4 regions of the Streptomyces peucetius genome follow, and region 1 is predicted to be linked to each of the others. Evidence: riboswitches for the same ligand, from Rfam matches in the RefSeq annotation. Region 1 holds a riboswitch; each other region holds the start of a gene.
The links. Region 1 has a riboswitch for cobalamin ahead of OGH68_RS02445 (energy-coupling factor ABC transporter permease). Riboswitches for the same ligand answer to the same signal wherever they lie in the genome.

Region 1 (7,270 bases):
GAACCTTCCCAGGAGGAACCGTTGAGGATGCTCATCAATGTGCCGGAGACCGTCGTCGCGGACGCGCTGCGTGGGATGGCGGCCGCGCATCCCGAGTTGGCCGTGGACGTGGACAACCGGGTGATCGTCCGGCGGGACGCGCCCGTCGCGGGGAAGGTGGCGCTGGTTTCCGGGGGCGGCTCGGGGCACGAGCCGTTGCACGGTGGGTTCGTCGGGCCCGGGATGCTCGACGGGGCGTGCCCCGGGGAGGTGTTCACCAGCCCGGTGCCCGACCAGATGGTCCGGGCCGCCGCCGCTGTCGACAGCGGCGAGGGCGTGCTGTTCGTCGTGAAGAACTACACCGGTGACGTCCTGAACTTCGACATGGCCGCCGAGCTCGCGGAGGACGAGGGCGTACGTCTGGCGAAGGTCCTGGTCGACGACGACGTGGCCGTGACGGACAGTCTGTACACGGCCGGGCGGCGCGGCACCGGGGCGACACTGTTCGTGGAGAAGATCGCCGGGGCCGCCGCCGAGGAGCGCGCTCCGCTGGAGCGGGTGGAGGCGATCGGCCGGCAGGTGAACGGGTCGTCCCGCAGCTTCGGCGTGGCGCTGAGCGCCTGCAGCACCCCGGCGAAGGGCGGCCCCACCTTCGACCTGCCCGCCGGGGAACTGGAGTTGGGCGTCGGTATCCATGGCGAGCCGGGGCGGGAGCGCCGCCCGATGATGACGTCGCGGGAGATCGCCCACTTCGCCGTCGATGCCGTCCTGGAGGATCTGCGCCCGTCGGGCCCGGTGATCGCGCTCGTCAACGGCATGGGCGCGACACCGCTGCTGGAGCTGTACGGCTTCAACGCGGAGGTCCAGCGGGTGCTGGCCGAGCGGGACGTGTCCGTGGCCCGCACGCTCGTCGGCAACTATGTGACGTCCCTCGACATGGCCGGCGCCTCGGTGACCCTGTGCCAGGTGGACGAGGAGCTGCTCAGGCTGTGGGACGCGCCGGTGCGGACCCCGGCGCTGCGATGGGGGTCGTGACCGGCTCAGCGCCGTACCGTCGTCGTCCGAACCGATCGACTCACCAGGGAGTTCCTGTGCTCGACGCCGAATTCTTCCGCCGCTGGCTGGCCGCCGTCGCCACCGCCGTGGACCGGGAGGCGGACCGACTGACCGAGTTGGACTCGGCGATCGGTGACGCGGACCACGGCAGCAATCTCCGGCGCGGGTTCACGGCCGTCGGCGCCGCGCTGGAGAAGGAGCCGCCGGCCACACCGGGTGCGGTGCTGGTGCTGGCCGGACGGCAGTTGGTGTCGACGGTCGGCGGCGCGTCGGGGCCGCTGTACGGGACGCTGCTGCGGCGCACCGGCAAGGCGCTGGGCGACGAGGCGGAGGTGACACCCGCGCAGTTCGCACAGGCGCTGCGGGCCGGGGTCGCCGCGGTGGCGCAGCTGGGCGGTGCCAAGGCGGGCGACAAGACGATGCTGGATGCGCTCGAGCCCGCGGCGGCGGCGCTCGGCGACAGTACGGAGTCGTTCGCCGCGGCCCGCGAGGCGGCCGAGCAGGGGGCGCTGGCGACGGTGCCGATGCAGGCGCGCAAGGGCAGGGCGAGTTACCTCGGTGAGCGCAGCATCGGGCACCAGGACCCGGGAGCCACGTCGTCCGCCCTGCTGGTCGCCGCACTGGCCGAGACGGTGGAGGCGCCGTGAGCGACGGCAGGCAGGTCGGGATCGTCCTCGTCTCCCACAGCCGGGAGGTCGCCGCGGCTGTCGCCGAGCTCGCCAAGGGGCTGGCGGGCGGCGGCACAGCGCCGGTGGCACCGGCCGGCGGCACATCGGACGGCGGTCTCGGCACCAGCGCGGAGCTGATCACCGCGGCGGCCGAGCAGGTGGACGGCGGCGCGGGCGTCGCGGTCCTGGTGGACCTGGGCAGCGCCGTGCTGACGGTCAAGGCACTGCTCGCCGAGGGCGACGAACTGCCCGAGGGCACCCGGCTGCTGGACGCGCCGTTCGTGGAGGGCGCGGTGGCGGCCGTGGTGACGGCCTCCGCGGGGGCCGATCTGGACGCGGTCGAGGCCGCGGCCTCGGAGGCGTACGGCTACCGCAAGCAGTGACGCGGGGCGGCCCGCGGCCGGGGGTGTGGCGAACGGCTCACCCGGCCGCGGGCCGATGCGCCCGTGCGCGGCTTGTGATGTCGCTGGTGGGCGCATTACTGTCACGGGGCCTTGGTGTTCGGGAAACCGGTGAAGTACCGGTGCGGCCCTCGCCACTGTGATCGGGAAGTCCGGCTCCACCCCCTCACGGGGAGCCACTGGGACACCGCGTGGACGCGCGGTGCCCGGGAAGGCGGAGCACGGGCGGCATGACCCGTCAGCCAGGAGACCGGCCAGGGTGCGTTGTCCATCCACGAGGTGCTGGAGAGGGTCTCCCACATCATGCATATCGCCGAGGGGTATCTGCCCCCGCTGCACGCGGCCGCCTGGGGCGTCGCGTCGGCCCCTTTCGTCGTCCATGGCGCACGGGCCCTGACCCGCGAGGTCCGGGCCAATCCCGATTCGACCCTGCTGCTCGGCGCGTCGGGCGCCTTCACGTTCGTCCTGTCCGCGCTGAAGATCCCGTCGGTGACCGGCAGCTGCTCGCACCCGACGGGCACCGGTCTCGGCGCGATCCTGTTCAGACCGCCGGTCATGGCGGTGCTCGGCACCATCACGCTGCTCTTCCAGGCGCTGCTGCTGGCGCACGGCGGTCTGACCACGCTCGGCGCCAACGTCTTCTCGATGGCGGTCGTCGGCCCCTGGGCGGGGTACGGCGTGTACCGGCTGCTGCGCCGGTTCGATGTGCCGCTGATGGTCGCCGTGTTCTTCGGCGCGTTCACCGCCGACCTGTCCACGTACTGCGTCACCAGTGTGCAGCTGGCCCTCGCGTTCCCCGACCCGGGGAGCGGTGTGCCGGGCGCGCTGGCGAAGTTCGGCGGGATCTTCGCCGTCACGCAGCTGCCGCTGGCGGTCAGCGAGGGCCTGCTCACCGTGCTGGTGATGCGGCTGCTCAGCCGCTCCAGCAAGGGTGAACTGACCAGGCTCGGCGTGCTGGTTCCGGGTACGAAGAAGGAGGCCGCGGTCCGATGAGCCGTAACGCGAGGATCAACACCCTGCTGCTGCTGGCCGTGGCGGCCCTGGCCGTCCTGCCCCTGGTCCTGGGACTCGGGGACCACAAGGAGGAGCCTTTCGCCGGCGCGGACGGGGAGGCGGAGGCGGCGATCACGGAGCTCGAGCCGGATTACGAACCGTGGTTCTCACCGCTGTACGAACCGCCGTCGGGCGAGGTCGAGTCGGCGCTCTTCTCCCTGCAGGCGGCGCTCGGCGCGGGTGTGCTGGCGTACTACTTCGGGCTGCGCAGGGGCCGGCGGCAGGGCGAGGAACGGGCCAGGGCCGCCGCAGAGGGCTCCGACACCACGACACCGGCGGCGTAGCCGCCGATGCTGCCCATCGACGTGGCGGCGCACAGCAGTCGCTGGCGCCGCCGTCATCCGTGCGAGAAGGCCGCCCTCGGGCTCGGCCTGACGGTGACCGCCGTCTGTCTGCCGCCGTGGCCGGGCGCCGTCCTCGTCGGCGCGGCTACGCTCGCCGTGCTGCTCGGTCCGGCCGGTGTGGCGCCGCGCCGGCTCTGGCGGGCGTTCCGCATCCCGCTGGGGTTCTGTGTCACCGGCGCCGTGCCGCTGCTGTTCGCGGTGGGCGGCCCTGACGGCCCGGTCGCGTTCGCGCCGGACGGGCCGCCGGAGGCCGTGCGGCTGCTGCTGCGCACCTCGGCCGCCTCGCTGGGCGTGCTGCTGTTCGCCTTCACGACGCCGATGTCGGACCTGCTGCCCCGGCTGGTGAAGGCGGGCGTGCCGCCCGCGGTGGTCGACGTGGCGCTGGTGATGTACCGCATCAGCTTTCTGCTGCTCGACGCCATCGGCAACATCCGCCAGGCCCAGGCCGCCCGCCTCGGCCACACGACCAGGGCCGCCGCCTGGCGCTCGCTCGCCGGCCTCGGGGCGACCGCGTTCGTGCGCGCCTTCGACCGGGCGAGCCGGCTCCAGACGGGGCTGGCGGGCCGCGGGTACGACGGCACACTGCGCGTGCTGGTGCCCCGGGCCCCGGTGTCCCGCACGTTCCTCGGCGGGGTCGCCGCGCTGCTGACGGGCATCGTCGTCCTCACTCTCGTGCTCGAAAGGTTTGCCCTGTGATCGTGGAACTCGTCGACGCCGGTTACGCCTACGAGGACGGACCCGCCGTGCTCAGCGGCGTCGGTCTCGGCCTTGCGGAGGGCAGATCGACCGCGCTGCTCGGACGCAACGGCAGCGGCAAGACGACCCTGCTGCGGCTGCTGAGCGGCGGGCTGCGGCCCGCGACCGGCCGGCTGCGCCTGTGCGGCGAGCCGGTGACCTACGACCGGGCCGGGCTGACCCGGCTCCGTACGACGGTGCAGCTGGTTCTGCAGGACCCGGACGACCAGTTGTTCGCGGCATCCGTCGAGCAGGACGTGTCGTTCGGGCCGATGAACCTCGGACTGGACGAGGACGAGGTACGGGCCCGGGTGGACGAGTCCCTGGCCGCGATGGACATCGTGGCGCTGCGCGACCGGCCCACGCATCTGCTCTCGTACGGGCAGCGCAAACGGGCCGCGATCGCCGGCGCGGTGGCGATGCGGCCGCGGGTGCTGATCCTGGACGAGCCGACCGCGGGGCTCGATCCGCACGGGCAGGAGCGGCTGCTCGAGGTGCTCGGTGGTCTGGGGGCGGCGGGGACGACGGTCGTCATGGCGACGCACGACGTCGATCTCGCCCTCCGCTGGGCCGACGACGCCGCCGTGCTGACCCCGGACGGCCTGCGGACCGGGCCGGCGCGTGAACTCCTGGCCGACCGGGCTCTGCTGGACGCGGCGCGACTGCGCATGCCGTGGGGCACGGCGGTCGCGGAACTGCTGCGGGCGCACGGGCTGCTGGGCGGCGGGCAGGAAGGTCCGCGTACGGCGGAGGAGTTGGCGGGGTGGCCGCCGGGCGGCGGAGTGGCCGGGCGGGTCCCCGCCCCGCCCCGGACCTCGTCGCGGGGCTGACGCCGGGCGGCGCCGGCTCCGCGCGCCGCCCATGGGAGCCCCGGGCCCGCGAACCGGGGGTGTGGCCTGTGCCCAGGACCCGGCGCTGTCCGAGCGCGACACGCGCCGGCCGCGGGCCGCCGGTGCGCACGGCTGCCCTCGGCGGGCGGACAGCACGTTGTCGCGCGTACCCGGCCCCGGCGGTGGGCAGGGCCCCGGCCCGCGGAACGCCGACCACCGGCCGGTACGCCCGGCCGCCCTGCCCCGTCACGTGCCCATCCTCCGGCCGCCGGCGCGCCAGGCGTCGCACCGCGATGCGTCCGCCCGCATAGGAGGGGGCCGAGGCCGGCCGGCGCGGCACGACACCCTCAGCCGGCCACGCCGGAGAACGCAAAACCCGCGGGGTCTCCCGGCCCCACGCCCCAGCAGACGGCCCTCCGGTCTCACGCCGCCGACGCGTCACGCCACGCCGACTCACGGAGCAGGCGGAGGCCGTTGAGGCCCACGAGGACCGTGGAGCCCTCGTGGCCCGCGACGCCGAGCGGGAGCGGCAGGTGCCAGGCCAGGTCCCAGACGACCAGGACGCCGATGCACACGGACGCGATGACGAGGTTCTGCACGACGAGCCGGCGGGCCCGCCGCGACAGGGCCACGACCGCTGGGACGGCGGCGGCCTCGTCACGGACGACGACGGCGTCCGCGCTCTCCAGCGCCAGGTCGGAGCCGGCCCGGCCCATCGCGACACCGGCGCTCGCCGCGGCCAGCGCGGGGGCGTCGTTGACGCCGTCGCCGACGACCAGCACCCTGTCGCCGGCCCGTTCCCAATCCCGTACCGCGGCGACCTTGTCCTGCGGCAGCAGTTCGGCACGTACGTCGGTGATGCCGACCTCGCCCGCCACGCGCGCCGCCGCCCGCGGGTTGTCGCCGGTGAGCAGTGTCGGTCCGGTGCCGGTGAGCCTGGCGAGGGCGGCGACGGCCTCCGGTGCGCCGGCCCTGAGCCGGTCGTCGACGGCCAGCACGGCGACGGGCTCGCCGTCCGCCTCGACCACGACCGCCGTACGCCCTTCGGCCTCCGCCTCTGTGACCGCCGCGCACTCGCCGGTCAGCAACGCGGCAGGGCTGCCGACGCGTACGGTGCGGCCCGAGACGACCGCCGACACACCGCGTCCGGGCTCCGAGTCGAACTCCCGCGCCTCCGGCAGCCGCAGACCGCGTTCGCGTGCCGCCGCGACGACCGCGCGGCCGAGAGGATGCTCGCTGTGGACCTCTGCCGCTGCGGCGAGTGTCAGTACGGTCTCCTCGTCGAGGCCGCCCGACGGCAGGGGGTGCACCCCGGCGACGCGCGGTGCGCCCTCGGTCAGCGTGCCCGTCTTGTCGAGTGCGACCCGGTTGACGGACGCCAGACGCTCCATCGCCACGGCGGACTTGACGAGCACTCCGTGGCGGCCCGCGTTGGCGATCGCGGACAGCAGCGGCGGCATGGTGGCGAGAACGACGGCGCACGGCGAGGCCACGATCATGAACGTCATGGCGCGCAGCAGTGTGCTGGTGAAGTCGGCGCCGAAGGCCAGCGGCACGGTCAGCAGGGCGAGGGTGGCGACCACGACGGCACCGGAGTAGCGCTGTTCGATCTTTTCGATGAACAGCTGGGTGGGTGCCTTGGTCGCGCTCGCCTCCTCGACCATGGCCACGATCCGGGCGATCACCGATTCGGCGGCGTCCGCGTCGACCCGGACGCGCAGGGAGCCGGTGCCGTTCAGCGTTCCGGCGAAGACGGTGTCGCCGGCGGCGCGCCCCACGGGGAGCGGCTCGCCCGTGATGGTCGCCTGGTCGATCTCGCTGGCGCCCTCGACCACGGCCCCGTCGGCGGGCAGCCGCTCTCCCGGCCGTACGAACACGGTGTCGCCGACACGGAGTTCCGCGACGTCCACGACCTCCTGGCCGCCGTCCGTGAGGCGTACCGCCCGGGCCGGTGCGAGGTCGAGCAGGCCGCTGACGGAGTCGGCGGTGCGCCGGGTGGCGAGCGCCTCCAGCGCGCCGGACACCGCGAAGATGACGATCAGCAGCCCGCCGTCGAGGAACTGCCCGATGGCCGCGGCTCCGGCGGCGGCCACGACCATCAGCAGGTCCACGTCGAGGGTCTTCTCGCGCAGGGCCCGGAGGCCGGCCCAGCCGGGTTCCCAGCCGCCGGCCACGTAGCAGAGCGCGTAGAGCGGGCCCCACGC
Region 2 (7,270 bases), 6.3 Mb from region 1:
CGGCCCGACCCCAACACGCGCTGCTACGTGCTCGACGACCGTCTGCGGCCCGTCCCGCCCGGTGTGGTGGGCGAGCTGTACGTCTCCGGGCGCGGCCTCGCCCGCGGCTACCTCGGCAAGGCGGGTCTGACCTCGGAACGGTTCGTCGCCGACCCGTTCGGGGAGCCCGGCAGCCGGATGTACCGGACCGGTGACCGGGCCCGCTGGCGCCGGGACGGCAACCTCGACTTCCTCGGCCGGGTCGACACCCAGGTCAAGGTGCGGGGCTTCCGGATCGAACTCGGCGAGATCGAGGCGGCGCTCGGCGGACACCCGTCGGTCGCCCAGGCCGCCGTACTGCCCGACCGCGACGGCGACATCGTCCGCCTGATCGGCTACGCGGTGCCCGAGGCCGGTGAACTCGACCCGCAGCAGCTGCGCGCCCATGTGGCCGGGCTGCTGCCCGAGTACATGGTCCCGGCGCTCGTGGTGCCGCTGGGCGGGCCGCTGCCGCTCACGCCCAACGGCAAGCTGGACCGCAAGGCGCTGCCCGCGCCGGACTGGTCGGCGATGACCGGCGACGCCCGCCCGGCCACCGAGACGCAGGCCCGGCTCGCCGAACTGTTCTGCGAGATCCTCAAGCTGGACGGCGTCGGCGTGCACGACAACTTCTTCGCGCTCGGCGGCCACTCCATGGCCTCGATGAGGCTCCTGGGCCGTATCCGCACCGAGTTCGGGGTCGAACTGAGCATCAGGGACGTCTTCGACGCGCTCACGGTGGCCGGCATCGCCGGCAAGCTGGAGGGCGCGGCCGCCGCCCGTCCCGCGCTGCGCCCCGCCCAGGAGCGCGACGAGCCGCTGCCGGTCGCGCCCGTCCAGCGCCCGCAGTGGGAGTCGTACCACCGGAGCCCCGGTTTCGACCACGCGCTCGTCCTGCGCTCCACGGGCGGGATCGACGAGGACGCGCTCTCCGCCGCCCTCGCCGATGTGGTGGCCCGGCACGAGCCGCTGCGCACAGCGTTCACCGAGCGCAGCGGCGCGGCGTTCCAGCGGCCGGCCCAGGCCCCGGCGCTCGCCGTGGAGTCGTGCGCCGGCCTCGACGCCCGCCTGGCCGAACTCGCCGCTGAGGCACCGGACCTGGAGACGGAGGCACCGCTGCGGGCGCGCCTGCTCACCGGCCCCGACGGCAGCCAGGCACTGCTGCTGACCATGCACTACCTCGCGGTGGACGAATGGTCGGTGGTCCCGCTGTTCCGCGACCTCACCGCGGCCTACGCGGCCCGTACCGAGGGCCGGGCACCGGCCTGGGAGCCGCTGCCGGTCACCTACGCGGACTACACCCGCTGGGCGCACGAGGTCCTGGGCGACCTCACCGATCCGGACAGCCGGGGCGGGCAGCAGCTCGCCTACTGGCGCCGGACGCTGGGGGACGTACCCGCGAAGCTGGCGCTTCCGGCGGACGGCCCGCGCCCGGCGGCCTCCGACGGGTCCGGCCGAGCCGCCGACCATGTCGGGTTCGTCCTCGACGAGGAGCTGCACGCGGCCGTGGACGGGCTCGCCCGCGCCACCGGCACCAGCATGTTCATGGTGCTGCACTCGGCCCTGGCAGCCCTGCTCACCGCCCACGGCGCCGGCACCGACCTGCCCATCGGTACGATGGTCGCCGGCCGCACCGACGACCAGCTCGCCGACCTGGTCGGCTGCTTCCTCAACACGGTCGTCCTGCGCACCGACACGGCGGGCGACCCGACCTTCGCGGAGCTGCTGACCCGGGTGCGGGAGACCACGCTGAGCGCCCTGGACCGGCAGGACGTCCCGTTCGACGAGGTTGCCCGGGCGACCGGTCTGCCGCCCGAGGGGCCGCAGGTCATGGTGGTCCACCACGAGCAGGCCGACCTGGAGCAGCTGGAAGGCGGTGTGGGCTCGCTGGAGGCCGTACCGACCGGCTCGGCTCGGGCGGACCTGACCCTCAGCTTCTACGAGCCGCGCGGGGAGGGCCCGGTGCACTGCGGGCTGATCCACGCGACCGACCTGCTGGGCACCGCCAAGGCGCGGCGGCTGGCCGACGAACTCCAGGCGCTGCTGCGCACCGTGGCGGCCGATCCTGAGCGGCCGCTCTCCGAGCTGTTCACCGTACCGTCCAAAAGGAGTGACAACGCATGAGCACCAACCCGTTCGAGGACCCGCAGGGCACCTTCCTGGTCCTGGTCAACGACGAGAACCAGCACTCGCTGTGGCCGTCCTTCGCCGAGGTGCCGGCCGGGTGGCGGACCGCCTTCGGCCCGGACACCCGTGAGACGTGCCTCGCCCACGTGGAGTCGAACTGGACAGACCTGCGCCCGGCGAGCCTCGTCGCCCGGCAGGGCTGACGCGGGCCCGCCGTGCGGCCACCCCGCGGTGAGGAGCGATCCCGCCGCGGGGCGGCGGCGTTCGCACGCGCCGTCGACCGTCCCGGGCGGGAGGCCAGGCCGCTCCCCGGCCGACTCGCGGGGCGCTGTGGTAGCTTGCGCAAGCCAGTCGCACTCCGTACGAGGACGTACGTGAGTCAGGGAATCCGGTGCGAATCCGGAACTGACGCGCAGCGGTGAGGGTGACGGGCGGGCACACAGCCACTGGACCACGGGAACAGGTCCGGGAAGGCGCCTCGTCCGGGAGACCCCGAGTCCGAAGACCTGCTGGCGGACCGTACGAACGGGCCTCGCGCAAGGGCCCTCGACGCTGAGGAATCCGCTGTGCCCATCACGCACGCCAAGACCCTGTCCACCCTGCTCCTGTGCGGGGCCCTGCTGCTGACCTCCGGGTGCGGCACGGGCACGTCCGGCCCATCGGCGTCGGCGCCCTCCACCGAGTCCCGAGTGATCGACAACTGCGGGCGGAAGGTGTCCTTCGCGGGTGACGGGCCGCGGCGCGCGGTCTCGCTGAACCAGGGGACCACCGAGATCATGCTCTCCCTCGGCCTCGCCGACCGGATGGCGGGCACCGCCATGTGGACGGACCCCGTGATGAAGGGGCTGGAGAAGGCCAACGCCGGCGTTGAGCGGCTGGCGGAGAACAACCCGTCCTTCGAGAAGGTGCTCGACACCGAACCCGACTTCGTCGCCGCCTCGTTCGCGTCCACCCTGGGCAAGGGCGGTGTGGCCACGCGGGAGCAGTTCGAGCAGCTGGGCGTGCCCACCTACCTCTCCCCGTCGGACTGCCAGGGCAAGGACAACAGCGGCGACGGCGACGGTGTCCGCACCGCACCACTGAGCGTGGACACGGTCTACGGCGAGGTGCGCGACCTGGCCCGCGTCTTCGGCGTCGAGGAACGCGGCGAGGAACTGGTCGGCCGGCTCCAGGCACGGGTGGAGAAGGCGACGGCGGGCCTCGACGCCTCGGACGTCACCCTCCTGTACTGGTTCGCCAACTCCGAATCCCCCTATATGGCGGGATGCTGCGGCGCTCCCGGCATCATCACCCGAGAACTCGGCGCGAAGAACGTCTTCGACGACACCACGGAGGAATGGCCGCAGATCAACTGGGAAACCGTCGCCGACCGCAACCCCGACGTCCTCGTGATCGGCGACCTCACCCGGAAGTCGCAGACCGCGGAGAGCGCCGCGAAGAAGATCGCTTTCCTGGAGTCCGACCCGGTCACCCGGAACATGGACGCGGTACGAAACAAGCGGTACGTCCTGCTCAGCGGCCAGGCCATGAATCCGACGATCCGCACCGTCGAGGGCGTCGAGCAGGTCGCCGCCGCCCTGCGCGCGCACGGCAGGACGAAGTGACGGCGACCCTGTCGCGCACGGCGGTGGGGCTCGTGATCCTCGTCCTGTCCGTCGCCCTCGCCATCACCGTCGGCCCGGCGGACATCGGCATCGTCGACGTCTGGTCCGCCGTAGCCTCCCATCTCGGCGGGGACGCCTCCGGCCTCACCCCGATCCGCGACGGGATCGTGTGGAACCTCCGGCTGCCCCGCACGCTGCTGGCAGCGGTGTGCGGGGCCGGACTCGCCGTGTGCGGCGCGGTGATGCAGTCCCTGCTGCGCAATCCGCTCGCGGATCCCTTCGTCCTCGGAGTCTCCTCCGGGGCCTCGACCGGAGCCGTCGTCGTGGTGGTCCTCGGCGTGGGCGGGGGAGCGCTCTCGATCTCCGGGGGCGCCTTCGTCGGCGCCGTGGTCTCCTTCGCGCTGATGCTGGTGCTGAGCCACACGCTCGGCGGCACCACCGACCGGGTGGTGCTCTCGGGTGTCGCTGCGATGCAACTGTTCTCCGCGCTGACCTCCTTCGTCGTGGTCACCTCCGCCGATGCCGAGACCACTCGGGGCGTGCTCTTCTGGCTGCTCGGCTCGCTCAGCGGCGCGGGCTGGGCCGACGTACGGCTCTGCCTCGTGGCCCTCGCGCTCTGTCTCGTCGTGTGCCTGGGACACGGCCGCACCCTCGACGCGTTCGCCTTCGGGCAGGACGCGGCGGCGACGCTGGGCGTGAACGTGGCCCGTACCCGGCTGGTGCTGCTGACCGTCACGGCGCTGCTCACGGCCGCTCTGGTCAGCTCGGCGGGCGCCATCGGCTTCGTCGGGCTCGTCCTGCCCCATGCCGCCCGCGCCCTGGTGGGACCGGGCCACGGCAGGCTGCTGCCCGCCGCCGCGCTGGGCGGAGCCGTCTTCCTCGTGTGGATCGACACCTTCGCCCGTACCGTCCTGGAACCCCAGGAGGTGCCCGTGGGCGTCATGACCTCCCTGGTCGGCGTGCCCGCCTTCGTCCTCGTGCTCTACCGGGCCCGGAAGGCCACCTCATGACACTCGAAGCGGACCGCGTCTCACGCACGGCCGACGGCCGGCTGATCCTCGACGGCGTCAGCCTCGGCCTGCGCCCCGGCGCCGTGACCGGGCTCCTGGGGCCGAACGGATCCGGGAAGTCCACACTGTTGCGTCTGCTCGCCGGGGTCCTCGCTCCGGCCTCGGGGGTCGTCACCCTGGACGGCGATCCGCTGCACGGGCTGCACCGCCGGGACGTGGCCCGTCGCGTGGCCGTGGTCGAGCAGCAGGCGGACACCCTCGTCGAGCTGACCGTCGCCGACGTCGTACGCCTGGGGCGCATCCCGCACCGGCGCGCCTGGGCGCCCGCCGCGCCGGGGGAGGAGAAGGCCGTTCAGGCCGCGCTCGAGCGCACCGGTCTGGCCGATCGCGCCGGGCAGCCGTGGCGCACCCTGTCCGGAGGCGAGCGCCAACGCGTCCAGATAGCCCGCGCTCTCGCGCAGGAACCGCGCGAACTGCTCCTCGACGAGCCGACCAACCATCTCGACATCCAGCACCAGTTGGACCTGCTGGAGCTGGTCGCCGAGCTCCCCGTGACCTGCCTCGTCGCCCTGCACGACCTCAACCTCGCCGCGATGTACTGCGATCACGTCGTCCTGCTCGACCGTGGGCGGCTGGTGGCCCAGGGCACCCCGTGGGAGGTGCTGACCGAGGGCCGGATCGCCGACGTCTACGGCGTGCGGGCCGTGGTCGGCGACCCGGACGCGAACGGCCGCCCGCACATCCGGGTGGTGGGCATCGGCGCCCGTAGGTGAGACCGCACGCGGCGTCCCGGCAGCGCGCCGACGGGGCTTCGGTGCCGGGACGGCAGGGTGCCCCGGTGCCGGGACGCCCCGTCGTCGCGTCCGCCGCGCGGTCGTCAGCCCGCCGGAGTGGCGGAGCCGACCGGGTCCAGGCCCTTCCCCGGCGCCTCGTCGTCCGCCGACTCCCGCCGGCTGTCCGACCACGCCTCCCACAGCGCGGCGTACCGCCCGCCCGCCGCGACGAGTTCGTCGTGCGTGCCGGTCTCGACGATCCGCCCCTGGTCGAGGACGACGACACGGTCCGCGGTCGCCGCCTGCGGGAGGCGGTGGGCGACCACCAGGCCCGTACGTCCCTCCAGGGCCCGCAGCGCGGCCTCCTCCAGGACGCGCGCACCCGCGCTGCCCGCGTCGGCGGTGGCCTCGTCCAGGATGGCGATCGGCGGGTCCGCGAGGACCAGCCGGGCCAGGGCCAGGTGCTGCGCCTGGGTCACCGTCAGCCGGTGCCCGCCCTCGCCGACGACCGTGGCCAGGCCGTCGGGCAAAGCGTCGGCCCACTCCAGTGCCCTGACGCGGGCCAGGGCGGCGCGCAGTTCCTCGTCCGTCGCCTCCGGCCGGGCCAGCCGCAGGTCCTCGGCCAGCGGTCCCGCGAACACGTGCACCTCCTGGCTGATGAGCGTCACCGCGCGCCGCACGCCGGCCGGGCCCAGCTCGCGGACGTCGACGCCGCCCAGGGCGATCGACCCGCTCCCCGGCGTGTGGACGCCGGCGATGACCTTGGCCAGCGTGGTCTTCCCGGCGCCGCTGGCCCCCACCAGGGCGACCCGCTCCCCGGTGCGCACCTCCAGGTCGACGTCCCGCAGCACGGGACGGCCGGCGACGTACTCGTGGCTGAGAGCGGTCACCTTGACCGCGCCGTCCACCGGAGCGCTCCCGCCCTTCTCAGCGCTCTCGGCCGGGAGGTTCGACACGCCGATGAGGCGGGCGAAGCTCGCGCCCGCCGACTGGGCGTCGTCGATGAGGAACAGCGTGGCGTTGATCGGGTTGAAGAGGCTGTGGAAGTACAGCGCCGCGGCGGTGGCCGTACCGATGCTGACCGAGCCGCTGTCGACCAGCAGGAAGCCGGTGCCGAGCATGGCGGCGAGGCCAATGAACTCGCCGAGGTTCAGCCGTGAGAAGAACCCGGTGACGATGTGGAGCCCGCGGAGCGCCAGGTCGCGTGCCGATGCCGAACGGCCCTCGAGGAGCGCCGCGTGGGTGCTGTTCAACCGGAAGGCGCTCACGGTCCGCACCCCGCCGATGCTGTCGAGCAACTGGTGCTGCAGGGCGCCGGTGGCGACGCGGTGTTCGGCGTACACGGGGGCGGCCCGGCGCAGGTACCAGCGTACGGACAGCACCTGGACGGGCATCGCCAGCAGGGCGGCGAGCAGGAACCGCCAGTCCAGCACGGCGAGTCCGACCAGGGTCAGCACGATGGTGAGGGCGGAGCGGGTGAACTCCGGCAGTGCCTGACGCACCGACTTCGCGATCATGGACACATCGCTGGTGACCCGGGAGACCAGGTCTCCCGAGCCCGCCGCCTCGACGCGGTCGAGCGGCAGCCGGAGCGCGCGCTCGATGAACTGCTCGCGCACGGCGGCGAGTACGGTCTCTCCGAGCCGGGCCACGAGGGAACTGCCGATCGCGGCGGTGGCGCCGCGTGCCAGGGCCACGACGACGAGCAGGACCAGAGGCAGCGTCAGCGCCTGAGAGC
Region 3 (7,270 bases), 4.8 Mb from region 1:
GGGATCGGGTACTGAGAAGGGCGCAGAGGCTGACATGGCGTCGCAGCAGCAGGAGACGGACGAGCAGGTCAACGACGGTTTCGTCGTGGACACGGAGAACTGCGAGGAGCGTGAGCGGGCGTACCGCGAGCGTGGTACCTCGCGTCCGATCACGGTCGTGGGCAACCCCGTGCTCCACAAGGAGTGCAAGGACGTCACGGAATTCGACGACAAGCTCGCCGCACTCATCGACGACATGTTCGCCAGCCAGAAGACGGCGGAGGGCGTGGGCCTGGCCGCCAACCAGATCGGTGTCGACCTGAAGGTCTTCGTCTACGACTGCCCGGACGACGAGGGCGTCCGGCACACTGGTGTCGTCTGCAACCCGGTCCTGGAGGAGCTGCCGCCCGAGCAGCGTGTCCTCGACGACTCCAACGAGGGCTGCCTGTCCGTGCCGACGGCGTACGCCTCGCTGGCCCGCCCCGACTACGCGGTGGTGCGCGGCCAGGACGCGCAGGGCAACCCGATCAAGGTGCGTGGCACGGGCTACTTCGCCCGCTGCCTGCAGCACGAGACCGACCACCTGTACGGGTATCTGTACATCGACCGGCTCTCCAAGCGTGAGCGCAAGGACGCGCTGAAGCAGATGGCCGAGGGCACCCCGCGTTACGAGGTCGTTCCCAACGACTGAGGCCGGCGTCTCATGGGCCCCGCTCCTTCCGGGCGGGGCCCCGTGCGTCACCGGGCCGTCATTGGACCGACAAATGACGGCTGCTCAGGGGATGTTGACGCGCGTCGACTGCCACGCCACTCTCAGCGGTACACCGCTTTCACATCATGGAGGCCCGATGCTGAGACGTACGGCCCGACTCCTCACGTCAATTGTCATGTTCATGGTGGCCGCGACGGCCGGGGTCGTGGCGACCGCCGGAACCGCCCAGGCCGACGACTGCTACACCTGGTCCCGCACTCTGTCCCAGGGCTCCTCCGGGTCCGATGTCCGCCAGCTCCAGATCCGGGTGTCCGGCTATCCGGGCTACGGCAGCGTCCTCGCCGTCGACGGGGAGTACGGGCCCGCCACCGCGGCCGCGGTCAAGCGGTTCCAGTCGGCCTACGGCCTGAGCGCGGACGGCGTGGCGGGCCCCGCCACGTTCAGCAAGATCTACGCCCTCCAGGACAGTGACTGCACGCCCGCCCACTTCAGCTACGCCGAACTCAACCGCTGCAACTCCACCTGGTCCGGCGGCGCGGTGAGCGCCGCGACCGCGAAGGCCAACGCACTGCGCACCATGTGGAAGCTGGAGGCCATGCGCCACGCGCTCGGTGACGAGCCGATCCGGGTGACGAGCGGCTTCCGCTCCTACTCCTGCAACAGCGCGGTCGGCGGCTCCTCCAGCAGCCGCCATCTCTACGGGGACGCGGCAGACCTCGGCGCCGGCTCGCACTCGCTGTGCACGCTGGCCAAGCAGGCCCGCTACCACGGATTCAGGGGCATCCTCGGCCCCGGCTACCCGGGCCACAACGACCACACCCACGTCGACCACCGGTCCAGCCGCTACTGGTCAGCCTCCAGCTGCGGCATCTGAGCCGGCACGGCGGCCCGCACCTCGGACGGCGAGGTGCGGGCCACCGCTGTGACGGGCACCGGGCTCAGAAGTCCTCGTCCAGGTCCACCGAGCCCTCCACGGCCACCTGGTAGGCGGACGGACGGCGTTCGAAGAAGTTCGTCAGCTCCTGGACGCCCTGCAGCTCCATGAAGGAGAACGGGTTCTCCGAGCCGTACACCGGGCCGAACCCGAGCCGGGTGAGGCGCTGGTCGGCGACGCACTGGAGGTACTCGCGCATCGACTCCGTGTTCATGCCCGGCAGGCCGTCACCGCACAGGTCCCGGCCGAACTGCAGCTCTGCCTCGACGGCCCCCGCAAGCATGTCGGTGACCTGCTGCCGAAGCTCGTCGTCGAAGAGGTCCGGCTCCTCCTTGCGGACGGTGTCCACGACCTCGAAGGCGAAGTTCATGTGCATCGTCTCGTCCCGGAACACCCAGTTGGTGCCGGTCGCGAGCCCGTGCAGCAGTCCGCGCGAGCGGAACCAGTAGACGTAGGCGAACGCCCCGTAGAAGAACAGGCCCTCGATGCAGGCCGCGAAGCAGATCAGGTTCAGCAGGAAACGGCGGCGGTCGGCCCTGGTCTCCAGCCGGTCGATCTTCTCCACCGAATCCATCCAGCGGAAGCAGAACTGCGCCTTCTCGCGGATCGACGGGATGTTCTCCACGGCGGCGAACGCGGCGGCCCGGTCGTCCGGGTCGGGCAGATACGTGTCCAGCAGCGTCAGATAGAACTGGACGTGCACCGCCTCCTCGAACAGCTGACGCGACAGATACAGCCGCGCCTCCGGGGAGTTGATGTGCTTGTAGAGCGTGAGCACCAGGTTGTTCGCGACGATCGAGTCACCCGTCGCGAAGAACGCGACCAGCCGGCCGATCAGATGCTGCTCACCGGGGGTGAGCTTGGCCAGGTCGGCGACGTCGGAGTGGAGGTCGACCTCCTCCACGTGCCAGGTGTTCTTGATGGCGTCCCGGTAGCGCTCGTAGAAGTCCGGGTAGCGCATGGGCCGGAGGGTGAGTTCGAAGCCCGGGTCGAGCAGGTTCTTGGCGTTGTTCTCCGACATTACTGACAGGCCTCGCAGGACTCGGGGTTCTCCAGGGAGCAGGCGACGGCCTCTTCGGGGCTCGCCTGCACGGGCACGGGCACGCTCGCGGACGCGGCGCGGGCGATGCGGGTCGCCGGGCGCGAGCGCAGGTAGTAGGTCGTCTTCAGGCCCTGCTTCCAGGCGTACGCGTACATCGAGCTGAGCTTGCCGATGGTCGGCGTCTCGAGGAACAGGTTCAGCGACTGGCTCTGGTCCAGGAACGGGGTACGGGCCGCGGCCATGTCGATCAGACCGCGCTGCGGGATCTCCCAGGCCGTGCGGTACAGGGCGCGCACGTCGGCGGGGACCCAGCCGAAGCCCTGCACCGAGCCGTTCGCCTCGCGCAGGGCCTCCCGGGTCTGCGCGTCCCACACCCCGAGCCTCTTCAGCTCGTCCACCAGGTAGGAGTTGACCTGGAGGAACTCGCCGCTGAGGGTCTCGCGCTTGAACAGGTTGGACACCTGCGGCTCGATGCACTCGTACACGCCGGCGATCGAGGCGATGGTGGCGGTCGGCGCGATGGCGAGCAGCAGGGAGTTGCGCATGCCGGTCTCGGCGACCCTGGCGCGCAGCGCCTCCCAGCGCTCGGGCCAGTTGAGCGCGGTGCCGTAGTGGTCGGGGTGCAGCACGCCGCGTGCCGTGCGGGTCTCGGTCCAGGCCGGCAGCGGGCCGTTGCGTTCGGCGAGGTCGCAGGAGGCCTCGTAGGCCGCCAGCATGATCCGCTCGGCGATCCTCGTGGAGAGTGCCTTCGCCTCGGGCGAGTCGAAGGGCAGCCGCAGCTTGAAGAAGACGTCCTGCAGGCCCATCGCGCCCAGGCCCACCGGGCGCCACCTGGCGTTCGACCGGCCGGCCTGCTCGGTCGGGTAGAAGTTGATGTCGACGACCCGGTCGAGGAAGGTCACCGCCGTGCGGACGGTCTCGTCCAGCCGGTCCCAGTCGATCCCGCCGTCGGCCTCCTCGTCGACGAACGCGCCCAGGTTGACCGAGCCCAGGTTGCACACGGCGGTCTCGCCGTCGTTCGTGACCTCGAGGATCTCGGTGCACAGGTTCGAGGAGTGGACGACCCGGCCCGGCTCCGCGGTCTGGTTGGCGGTGCGGTTGGCGGCGTCCTTGAACGTCATCCAGCCGTTGCCGGTCTGCGCGAGGGTACGCATCATCCGGCCGTACAGCTCGCGGGCAGGGACGGACTTGCGGGCCAGCCCGGCGGCCTCCGCCCGGCGGTAGGCGGCGTCGAACTCCTCGCCCCACAGGTCGACCAGCTCGGGGACGTCGACCGGGGAGAACAGCGACCAGTCGGTGTCCGCCTCGACGCGGCGCATGAACTCGTCGGGGACCCAGTGCGCGAGGTTCAGGTTGTGCGTACGGCGGGCGTCCTCGCCGGTATTGTCGCGCAGCTCCAGGAACTCCTCGATGTCCGCGTGCCAGGTCTCCAGGTAGATCGCGGCGGCGCCCTTGCGCCGGCCGCCCTGGTTCACGGCGGCGACCGAGGCGTCGAGGGTCTTCAGGAACGGCACGATGCCGTTGGAGTGCCCGTTGGTGCCCCGGATGAGTGAACCGCGGGCGCGGACGCGGGAGTACGAGAGGCCGATGCCGCCCGCGTGCTTGGAGAGGCGGGCGACCTGGTGGTAGCGGTCGTAGATCGAGTCGAGCTCGTCGAGCGGAGAGTCCAGCAGGTAGCAGGACGACATCTGCGGGTGGCGGGTGCCGGAGTTGAAGAGGGTGGGGGAGGAGGGCAGGTAGTCGAGTCGGCTCATCAGCCCGTACAGTGCGGCCACTTCGTCCACCGCGTGTGTGGTGTCGTCCTTGGCGAGTCCGGACGCGACGCGCAGCATGAAGTGCTGGGGCGTCTCGATCACTTCGCGGGTGATCGGGTGCCGCAGCAGGTAGCGGCTGTAAAGGGTGCGCAGACCGAAGTAGCCGAACCGGTCGTCCCCCTCGGGGTCGATCAGCGCGTCGAGCCGGTCCGTGTGCAGCGCGACGAACGAGGCCGTGCGGTCGGCGATCAGACCCTCGCGGTGGCCGACGGCGACCGAGGCGGAGAAGGACACCGCGCCCTGCCCGGCGGCCTCCTCCGCGATCGTGCGGGTGAGCAGACGCGCGGCCAGCCTGGAGTAGGCGGGGTCCTCGGAGATGAGGCCCGCGGCGGCGTCGGTGGCGAGGGAGCGCAGTTCGGCCTCGTCGGACCCGGCGTGCCGGCCGCGCAGCGCGGCGGCGGCGACCCTGCCGGGGTCGGTGTCGGCCAGGTCGGCCGTGAGGTCCGTCAGGAGCCGCAGCAGGGCGGTCCCGGGGCCGTCCTCCTGCCGGGTCGCTGAAACCGGATCGGCTGGCGCGATGGTCATGTGGTGCTCTCCCTCGCTCGGTTCTGGGCCGGCGGGGAGGCGGGGGCCGTGGCGGCGCGTACCTGGACAGCACGGCGCACGGCGTCCACCGGCCCATCCGCGAGGCCCGGACGTCTGGGCATCCGGATCGGTCGAACCGGATGCGCCGTCGGCAGGTCGTCGGACTCGTAACGGGCACGGCGAAGCGCACCTGAACACACCGTTGCGGGACAGTTCCGGATTCGCACCGGATTCCCCTGCGGCGACAGCGAGATGAGCATACATGTGGGGGCGGTTGGCTGAGCCACCCCCCACATGTTGTGTCGGGAGGTCTAGTAGAGCTCCAGCGCGTACGTCAGCAGCGGGACGGCCGGGATGGGGGACCAGTCCCGTTCGGGGGTGCGTACGAAGCCCAGCCGGCCGTAGACCCGGTGCGCCGCGTACATCGTGGGTTGCGTCGACAGCACCAGCCGTACGCAGCCGGGCGTCGCCCTCGCCCGTTCCGCGCAGGTGCGCACCAGCGCCTCGCCCGTGCCGCGGCCGCGTGCCTTCTCGTCCACGGCAAGCATCCGGAACTCGGCCTCGCCGGGCACCGCGATGTCGGCGAACGGGCCGCCGTCCGGCACGAACGCGACCCCGCCGAGCAGCGTGTCCGCCTCGTCGACGGCGACGTACACCTCTGCTTGCGCGTCCCGGCTCGCGACGTCGCGGAGCACGTCGGCGTACGGGTCCTCCTCGCCGAAGTCCAGCAGCCCGCCGTCGATGTACGCGCGGCACGTCAATTCGCCGAGCGCCGTGTACTCCTCGGGGCGGATTCTCCTGATGGTGATGTCCATGCCCGGCAGTGTGCATCAGAGCACGGCGAAGGGCCGCCGCATTTCCCCGGGGGGAGGTGCGACGGCCCTCGGCGCGCGATCGGTCAGTGACCGCCGGGCGCGCCGGCCGTGGCCGGCGGGAGCTCGACCTTGACGCCCGGGTCGCCCGCGTCGGCGGTGTAGTCGGACGGGCTGGTCTCGTCGATGCCGTCGGGGGCCTTGGCCGCCCGCAGGACGAAGGTGAGGACCACGGTCACGACGACGTTCAGCACGAACGCGGTGAGACCGATGTAGCCGATCTCGCCGATGCCCGGGATCATGTCCGACGAGCCGCCGAAGTGCTTCTGGGTCGGGCTGGCGACGCCGTACGCGGCGGCCGTGCCGTAGATCATGCCGACCGCCCAGCCGCCGATGAGCGCCCAGCGGTGGAACCAGCGGGTGAACAGGCCGCCCACCAGCGCCGGGAAGGTCTGCAGGATCCAGATGCCGCCCAGTAGCTGGAAGTTGATGGCGACCGTCTTGTCCATGGTGAGGACGAAGACCAGGGCGCCGACCTTCACCAGCAGCGAGACCAGCTTGGAGACCTTGGTCTCCTGCGCCGGTGTCGCGTCGGGTTTGATGAAGTCCTTGTAGATGTTGCGGGTGAACAGGTTCGCCGCGGCGATCGACATGATGGCCGCCGGGACCAGGGCGCCGATGCCGATGGCGGCGAAGGCGACGCCCGCGAACCAGGCGGGGAACATGTTCTCGAACAGCTGCGGGATGGCCAGCTGGCCGTTCTTGACGTTCACTCCGGCCGCGATCGCCATGAAGCCGAGCAGCGCCAGCAGACCCAGCATCACCGAGTACAGCGGCAGGATCGTGGTGTTGCGGCGGATCACCTCACGGCTGCGCGAGGAGAGCGTCGCCGTGATCGAGTGCGGGTACATGAAGAGCGCGAGTGCCGAGCCGAGCGCCAGGGTGGCGTAGCCCCAGTGACCGGCGTCGCCGGGCACGAGCGCCCCGGTCGGCTTGCCCGTCGCCTCGTTGACCTGCGAGAACTTCTCACTGGCGCTGGCGAAGATCGCGTCGAAGCCACCCAGCTTGATCGGGATGTAGATGATCGCCACCGCGATGACGATGTAGATCAGGGTGTCCTTGACGAAGGCGATCAGTGCCGGCGCCCGCAGACCCGAGGAGTACGTGTAGGCCGCGAGCACACCGAAGGCGATCAGCAGCGGAAGGTCCTTGACGAACCAGTTGGTGGTCTCGCCGCCGCCGACGCCCATGACGTCGAGCACGGCCTGGATGCCGACCAGTTGGAGCGCGATGTACGGCATCGTGGCGAGCAGGCCGGTGAGCGCGACCGCCAGGGACAGGCCCTTGGAGCCGAAGCGGCCACGGACGAAGTCCGAGGTCGTCACGTACCCGTGCTTGTGCGACACCGACCAGAGCCGCGGCAGGAAGGTGAAGATCAGCGGGTAGACGAGG
Region 4 (7,270 bases), 1.2 Mb from region 1:
CACGGGTCCAGTGTCGGGGCGGGCGGGGGCGGGGGCCAGTGGGAGGGGCCGCGCGTGTGGCTGCGCGGGCGGGTTGCGGGCGGGGCCGTTCCCCCCTTCCCGAACCGGGGACTGCGCCCCCGGTTCGGGAAGCGGCGGGTAGGGGACAAGCCCGCCGCAGGCGTCAGGGGGTCGGTTGGCCGTACGTGGCGAGGCAGGTGGACGCGGCCGCGAGCTGGGCCGGGGTCAGCAGGCTCGGCGTGCGGCCCGGGACGGACGACGCCGTCAGCCAGACGCTGCACATCCACTCCAGTTGCGCCGTGCGGTCGTACGCCTGGGGCAGGGTGTCGCCGTAGGTCACGGTCCCGTGGTTCTGCAGCAGGCAGGCCGTACGGTCCCGCAGGGCGTGGAGCATGTTCCGGGCCAGCTCCTGTGTGCCGTAGAGGGCGTAGGGGGCGACGCGGACCGGGCCGCCGAGCGCGGCGGTCATGTAGTGGATCGGCGGGAGCTCCGGGACGAGCGTGGAGACCGCGGTGGCATGCACGGCGTGGGTGTGCACGACGGCGCGGGCGCCGGTCTCGCGGTGGACCGCCAGGTGCAGCGGGAGCTCGCTGGTGGGTTCCAGGTCACCGAGGACCTGTCTGCCGTCGAGGTCGACGGCGACGGTGTCCCGCGCCGTGAGCCGCTCGTACGGCACTCCGCTAGGGGTGACGAGGACGAGCTCGCCGACCCGTACGGAGACGTTGCCCGATGTGCCGACGACGAGTCCTTCAGCCGCCGTCCTGCGGGCGGTGTCCACGAGGTCCCGCCACGCCTGTTCGATCTCGTCCCGCCGTGCCTCACCGGTCGCTTCACCGGTCGCCTCATCAGTCATGCCGGCGATCCTGTCACCGGGTCCGCGGCCGCGGGAACACGCACAGTGTTCGAGTGGCTGCCGTGAGCGCCGGGAAGGTTCGAAATCGGACAAGCGGAATCGGTCGACCGCACTTGGGGACACCGCAGCGCCCAACCCAGTTCACCTTCCGTTCATCCAGGTTGCCTACGGTCCTCGCGTCAATGACGTCAAACGATTGCCTGGGTAAATGGAACACATCACACTGCTGCTCGCGATTGTGATCGTGACAGCGCTCGTGTTCGATTTCACGAACGGTTTCCACGACACCGCCAACGCGATGGCGACGACCATCTCGACCGGCGCACTGAAGCCCAAGACCGCGGTGGCCATGTCCGCCGTTCTGAACCTCGTCGGCGCTTTCCTCTCCGTGGAGGTCGCCAAGACCATCTCCAGCGGACTTGTCGACGAATCAGGCATCACACCTGAAGTCATCTTCGCGGCGCTCGTCGGCGCCATCCTATGGAACCTGCTCACCTGGCTGGTGGGCCTGCCGTCCAGTTCCTCGCACGCCCTCATGGGCGGTCTGATCGGCGCCACGGTCGCCTCGGTCGGCTTCGCCGGGGTCAACGGCGGCGTCGTCGTCACCAAGGTGCTCATCCCGGCCGTCGCGGCCCCGGTCGTGGCCGGCCTCGCCGCCATGCTGGCCGCCCGGCTGACGTACCGGGTCGACAGGAACACCGACGCGAAGGCCACCGCCAAGGGGTACCGCGCCGGGCAGATCGCCTCCGCCGGCCTCGTCTCCCTGGCCCACGGCACCAACGACGCCCAGAAGACGATGGGCATCATCACGCTGGCCCTTGTCGCCGGCAACGTCCTCGCCCCCGGGTCCAACCCTCCGATGTGGGTCATCGTCTCGGCCGGTGTGGCGATCGCGCTCGGCACCTACCTCGGCGGCTGGCGCATCATCCGCACCATGGGCAAGGGCCTCACGGACCTCCAGCCGCAGCAGGGCTTCGCCGCCCAGACCAGCGCGGCCAGCGTGATCCTCGCCTCCTCGAACCTCGGCTTCTCCCTGTCGACCACGCACTCCTGCTCCGGCGCCGTCATGGGCGCGGGCCTCGGCCGCAAGGGCGGCGTGGTCCGCTGGTCGACCGCCACCCGGATGTTCGTGGCCTGGGGCCTGACCCTGCCGGCCGCGGGCCTCGTCGCGGCGGGCTCCGAGTTCGTCACCAAGCAGGGTGACTGGGGTGTCGCGGCCGTCGCCGTCTTCCTCGTCGCCTCGTGCATCGCGATCTGGTTCATCTCGCGCCGCCAGGTCGTCGACCACACCAACGTCAACGACGTCGACACGGCGGCCGACGAGCCGGCGGGAGTCGTCACGACCGCCATCGCGGCCGTCACCCCGCCGCCCGCCGGCGACTTCAAGACCACGATCCCCGCCCCGGCCGAGCCCGAGTCGGCTCGTACGGCCACGGTGTAAGGAACAGCAGCATGAAGATCGACTGGGTAGCCCTCGGCTCCGTGTTCGGCGTGAGCCTCGTCGCCACCGTCGCCCTGGTGGGCCTGTTCACCGTGGGCATCGTGGGCCTGACCAAGCAGGAGGCCGCGCAGCAGGCCGGAGGCTCCGGCCTGCTGGCCCGCAGCGGCGCGTACGCCTGCTTCGCGCTCTGCGCGGCGGCCGTGTCCTACGGGATCTATCTGATCGTCGCCTGACGTCCCGACAGTCCGCCCGCAGGCCGGGCCGGAGCCACCCGCGGGTGGGTCCGGCCCGGCCTGCGCGTGTCCGCCGGTGTGGGACTCGGCACACTGTCCCGCCGCAGGTCAAGGGTGAGTTGACGGGCGTTCGCGCACGTGGTGGACTGCCGTGGCCATCAACGGCGGCAGAAGAGGAAGTCCGGTGCGAATCCGGCGCGGTCCCGCCACTGTCACCCGGGGGAGCAACCACCCGGGGAGCCAGGAACTCTCGCCGCCCGTCACGTCGAACCAGGGCGCGGACCCTGAGTGAGGACTCCTGCCATGCCCGGCCGCGGTACCGCCCTGTCCGTCGGACTCCAGCACTTCCCGGCCCACTGATCCCGTGCGTGCCGACCGGATCTTCCTGTACGGCGCCGCAGCCGGCCTCATCGGCGACCGACTCCTCGGCGATCCCCGCCGGGGACATCCGGTCGCCGCGTTCGGGCGGGTCGCGGGCGCCGTCGAGCGTGCCCTGTGGCGTGACCACCGCGGCCGGGGCGTCCTGCACGCCGCCGTGTGCGCGGGCGGCGCCGTGGCCGCGGCGGCCCTGGCTGCCCACGCCGTACGCCGCTCCCCCACGGCCTCCGTCGCCCTGACCGCCGCGGCCACCTGGGCCGTCGTCGGAGGCACGACACTCGGGCGCGAGGCCGCGGCGATCGGTGACGCGCTGGCCGCCGGGGACGTCGAGGCGGCGCGGGAGCGGCTTCCGCATCTTTGCGGTCGGGACCCGCAGGCCCTGAACGAGCAGCAGATCGCGCGCGCCGTCGTCGAGTCCGTCGCCGAGAACACCTCCGACGCGGTCGTCGGTGCCCTCGTGTGGGGCGCCGTGGCGGGCGTGCCCGGGCTGGTGGGTTTCCGCGCGGTGAACACCCTGGACGCCATGGTCGGACACAAGTCGCCCCGACACCGGCGCTACGGCTGGGCGTCGGCCCGCCTGGACGATGTGGCCGGCTGGCCGGGCGCACGGCTGACCGCCGTGCTGGCGGCCGTCTGCGGGCCGGACCCGCGGGGCGCCGTACGGGCCTGGCGGGCCGACGCCGGCAAGCATCCGAGCCCCAACGCGGGCCCCGTGGAGGCGTCCTTCGCGGGCGCGCTCGGCGTGCGGCTGGGCGGGACCCTCTCGTACGGCGGGCGGGTCGAGCACCGGCCGGTGCTGGGCGGGACGGGACGGGCCGTGCAGTTCGGCGACATCGAGCGGGCCGTGCGGCTGTCGCGCCGGGTCGGGGCGGCGGCCCTGGTTGTCTGTACGGGCGCGCGGCTCGCGGCGGGAGCACTGAAGCGGAGGCGGACATGAGCGGTGGGCTGCTGGTCGCCGGGACCACCTCGGACGCGGGCAAGAGCGTCGTCACGGCCGGGATCTGCCGGTGGCTGGTGCGGCAGGGGGTGAAGGTCGCGCCCTTCAAGGGGCAGAACATGTCCCTCAATTCGTTCGTGACGCGTGAGGGCGCGGAGATCGGGCGGGCTCAGGCGATGCAGGCGCAGGCCGCGCGTGTGGAGCCGACGGCGCTGATGAATCCGGTGCTGCTCAAGCCCGGCAGCGACCGCTCCAGCCAGGTGGTGCTGATGGGCAGGCCCGTCGGTGAGATGAGCGCCAAGGGCTACCACGGGAACCGGCAACGAGAGCTGTTCGAGCCCGTCATGGCATGCCTGGAGGAGCTGCGGGGCACGTACGACGCCGTGATCTGTGAAGGGGCGGGCAGTCCGGCCGAGATCAATCTGCGGCGCACGGACATCGTGAACATGGGCATCGCGCGGGCGGCCCGGCTGCCGGTGCTGGTGGTCGGCGACATCGACCGGGGCGGGGTGTTCGCGCAGTTCTTCGGTACGACGGCGCTGCTGGGCCCCGAGGACCAGTCGCTCGTGGCGGGCTATCTGGTCAACAAGTTCCGCGGTGACGTGTCGCTGCTCGAGCCGGGGCTCGACATGCTGCACGGCCTCACCGGGCGGCGCACCTACGGTGTTCTGCCGTACGCGCACGGGCTCGGCATCGACGAGGAGGACGGTCTGCGGGTGTCCCTGCGGGGCGCGGTACGCGAGTCGGCCGTGACGGCACCCGTCGGTGAGGACGTGCTGCGGGTCGCGGTCTGCGCGGTGCCGCTGATGTCGAACTTCACCGATGTCGACGCGCTGGCGGCCGAACCGGGCGTGGTGGTGCGGTTCGTGGACCGTGCGGAGGAGCTCGTGGACGCCGATCTGGTCGTGGTCCCGGGCACCCGGGGGACGGTGCGGGCACTGGCGTGGCTGCGGGAGCGGGGTCTCGCGGACGCCCTGGCGCGGCGGGCGGCGGAGGGGCGCCCGGTGCTGGGCATCTGCGGCGGCTTCCAGGTGCTCGGCGAACGCATCGAGGACGACGTCGAGTCCAGGGCCGGTGAGGTCGAAGGGCTCGGGCTGCTGCCGGTTCGGGTGCGGTTCGCGCGGGAGAAGACGCTTGAGCGGCCCGTCGGCGAGGCACTCGGCGAGCACGTCGAGGGCTACGAGATCCATCACGGCGTCGCCGAGGTGACGGGCGGGGAACCCTTCCTGGACGGCTGCCGCGTCGGCACCGTGTGGGGGACGCACTGGCACGGGTCGCTGGAGAGCGACGCCTTCCGGCGCGCGTTCCTCCGGGAGGTGGCCGCGCAGGCGGGCCGGCGTTTCGTGCCCGCCCCCGACACGAGTTTCGGGGCGCTGCGGGAGGAACAGCTGGACCGGCTGGGCGACCTGATCGAAGAACACGCCGACACGGAGGCGCTGTTGCGGCTCATCGAGGGCGGGGCGCCGGCAGGGCTGCCGTTCGTGCCGCCGGGGGCGCCGTGAGGGGCGGCGGCGGGCCGCTGCCCCGCCCCGCCCTTCCCGCGGGCCCGGCGGCCCGTGGGAACTTGCACCGGACGCCCGCGCCCCAGAAGCCGGCGGGGCTGCGCCCGCCCGGCTCAAACGAAGGAGTGATCAAAGGATGAGCACCCCCTATCCGTTCACCGCGGTCGTCGGGATGGACGACCTGCGGCTGGCGCTGCTGCTCAACGCGGTCAGTCCGGCGGTCGGTGGCGTGCTCGTGCGGGGTGAGAAGGGCACCGCGAAGTCGACCGCGGTGCGTGCGCTCGCCTCGCTGATGCCCGGCCTCGACGTCGTCGCGGGGTGCCGTTTCTCCTGCGCGCCCGCCGCGCCGGACCCGTCGTGCCCGGACGGTCCGCACGAGGCGGCGGCAGCCGCGGAGGCGCGGCCCACACGCTTGGTCGAGCTGCCCGTCGGCGCCTCGGAGGACCGGCTGGTCGGCGCGCTGGACATCGAGCGGGCGCTCTCGGAGGGCGTGAAGGCGTTCGAGCCGGGGCTGCTCGCCGACGCGCATCGCGGGATCCTCTACGTGGACGAGGTCAACCTTCTTCACGATCACCTCGTGGACCTCATGCTCGACGCCGCCGCGATGGGCGCCTCGTACGTCGAACGCGAAGGCGTGTCCGTACGGCATGCCTCCCGCTTCCTGCTCGTCGGGACCATGAATCCCGAAGAGGGCGAGCTGCGCCCCCAGTTGCTGGACCGGTTCGGGCTCACCGTGGAGGTCGCGGCGTCCCGCGACCCGGATCTGCGGGTGGAGGTCGTGCGGCGCAGGCTCGCCTACGACGACGACCCCGCGGGCTTCGCGGCGCGCTGGGCGGGCGAGGAGGAGGCGCTGCGCGAGCGGATCACGGCGGCGCGGGAGCTGTTGCCGCACGTGGTTCTCGGTGATGTCGCGCTGCGTCAGATCGCCGCGACGTGCGCGGCGTTCGAGGTCGACGGCATGCGTGCCGACATCGTGATGGCCCGGACGGCGACCGCGCTCGCGGCGTGGGCGGGCAGGGGCGAGGTCACGGAGGAGGACGTGCGGCAGGCGGCGCTGCTGGCGCTGCCGCACCGCAGGCGGCGCAATCCCTTCGACGCGCCGGGTCTGGACGAGTCGAAGCTCGACGAGACGCTGGACGAGTTCGGCGGGGACGACCAGCCCGACCCGGACCCGGACCCCGACCCCGGGCCGGACGGCGGGCCCGACGGTGGTGGCGGTGGCGGGGTGCCGCCGCAGGGCGGCGGGCCGGACGCGTCCGAGGCACCCGAGGCCGCCGGGTCCGAGCCGGCGCCCGCTCCCGCGCCCGGCACCGGGCGCGGCGCCGAGCAGCAGCCCGTACGGGCCGCGGAGCCGTTCCGGACCAAGATGCTCAGCGTGCCCGGTCTCGGTGAGGGCGCGGCGGGGCGCAGGTCCCGGGCGCGCACCGACCACGGGCGTACGACCGGCGCACGACGGCCTCAGGGGGCGCTCACCAAGCTGCATCTGGCGGCGACCGTCCAGGCCGCCGCTCCCCACCAGCGTGCCCGCGGGCGCATGGGACAGGGGCTGGTGGTCCGCCGGGACGATCTGCGGCAGGCGGTCCGTGAGGGGCGCGAGGGGAACCTCGTGCTGTTCGTGGTGGACGCCTCGGGGTCGATGGCGGCCAGGAAGCGGATGGGCGCGGTCAAGGGCGCGGTGCTGTCGCTGCTGCTGGACGCCTACCAGCGGCGCGACAAGGTGGGGCTGATCACCTTCCGCGGCAGGGCCGCGGAGCTGGCGCTGCCGCCCACCTCGTCGGTCGACGCGGCGGCGGCCCGGCTGGAGTCGCTGCCGACCGGCGGCCGTACACCGCTCGCCGAGGGGCTGCTGAAGGCCCATGACGTGCTGCGCGTCGAGCGGCTGCGCGATCCGTCGCGCCGTCCGCTGCTGGTGGTCGTGACCGACGG

Region 2: linked by a shared signal. The riboswitch ahead of OGH68_RS30825 (ABC transporter substrate-binding protein) and the one ahead of OGH68_RS02445 (energy-coupling factor ABC transporter permease) in region 1 are both predicted to bind cobalamin.
Region 3: linked by a shared signal. The riboswitch ahead of OGH68_RS24455 (ribonucleoside-diphosphate reductase subunit alpha) and the one ahead of OGH68_RS02445 (energy-coupling factor ABC transporter permease) in region 1 are both predicted to bind cobalamin.
Region 4: linked by a shared signal. The riboswitch ahead of OGH68_RS08055 (cobalamin biosynthesis protein) and the one ahead of OGH68_RS02445 (energy-coupling factor ABC transporter permease) in region 1 are both predicted to bind cobalamin.

Annotation. Positions count from the first base shown of each region.
Region 1 is NZ_CP107567.1:510,869-518,138, forward strand. It holds gene dhaK (dihydroxyacetone kinase subunit DhaK) at 22-1,014, shown strand; gene dhaL (dihydroxyacetone kinase subunit DhaL) at 1,071-1,682, shown strand; gene OGH68_RS02440 (PTS-dependent dihydroxyacetone kinase phosphotransferase subunit DhaM) at 1,679-2,086, shown strand; cobalamin riboswitch at 2,182-2,378, shown strand; gene OGH68_RS02445 (energy-coupling factor ABC transporter permease) at 2,408-3,097, shown strand; gene OGH68_RS02450 (energy-coupling factor ABC transporter substrate-binding protein) at 3,094-3,441, shown strand; gene cbiQ (cobalt ECF transporter T component CbiQ) at 3,448-4,197, shown strand; gene OGH68_RS02460 (energy-coupling factor ABC transporter ATP-binding protein) at 4,194-5,066, shown strand; gene OGH68_RS02465 (heavy metal translocating P-type ATPase) at 5,489-7,270, opposite strand, start outside.
Region 2 is NZ_CP107567.1:6,821,676-6,828,945, forward strand. It holds gene OGH68_RS30815 (non-ribosomal peptide synthetase) at 1-2,142, shown strand, start outside; gene OGH68_RS30820 (MbtH family protein) at 2,139-2,348, shown strand; cobalamin riboswitch at 2,477-2,674, shown strand; gene OGH68_RS30825 (ABC transporter substrate-binding protein) at 2,712-3,749, shown strand; gene OGH68_RS30830 (FecCD family ABC transporter permease) at 3,746-4,759, shown strand; gene OGH68_RS30835 (ABC transporter ATP-binding protein) at 4,756-5,532, shown strand; gene OGH68_RS30840 (ABC transporter ATP-binding protein) at 5,637-7,270, opposite strand, start outside.
Region 3 is NZ_CP107567.1:5,279,396-5,286,665, forward strand. It holds gene def (peptide deformylase) at 35-670, shown strand; gene OGH68_RS24445 (D-Ala-D-Ala carboxypeptidase family metallohydrolase) at 828-1,565, shown strand; gene OGH68_RS24450 (ribonucleotide-diphosphate reductase subunit beta) at 1,630-2,646, opposite strand; gene OGH68_RS24455 (ribonucleoside-diphosphate reductase subunit alpha) at 2,646-5,006, opposite strand; cobalamin riboswitch at 5,139-5,273, opposite strand; gene OGH68_RS24460 (GNAT family N-acetyltransferase) at 5,318-5,821, opposite strand; gene mctP (monocarboxylate uptake permease MctP) at 5,905-7,270, opposite strand, start outside.
Region 4 is NZ_CP107567.1:1,743,906-1,751,175, forward strand. It holds gene OGH68_RS08035 (alpha/beta hydrolase) at 1-3, opposite strand, end outside; gene OGH68_RS08040 (class II aldolase/adducin family protein) at 164-853, opposite strand; gene OGH68_RS08045 (inorganic phosphate transporter) at 1,062-2,294, shown strand; gene OGH68_RS08050 (hypothetical protein) at 2,306-2,527, shown strand; cobalamin riboswitch at 2,661-2,799, shown strand; gene OGH68_RS08055 (cobalamin biosynthesis protein) at 2,892-3,842, shown strand; gene OGH68_RS08060 (cobyric acid synthase) at 3,839-5,344, shown strand; gene OGH68_RS08065 (putative cobaltochelatase) at 5,481-7,270, shown strand, end outside.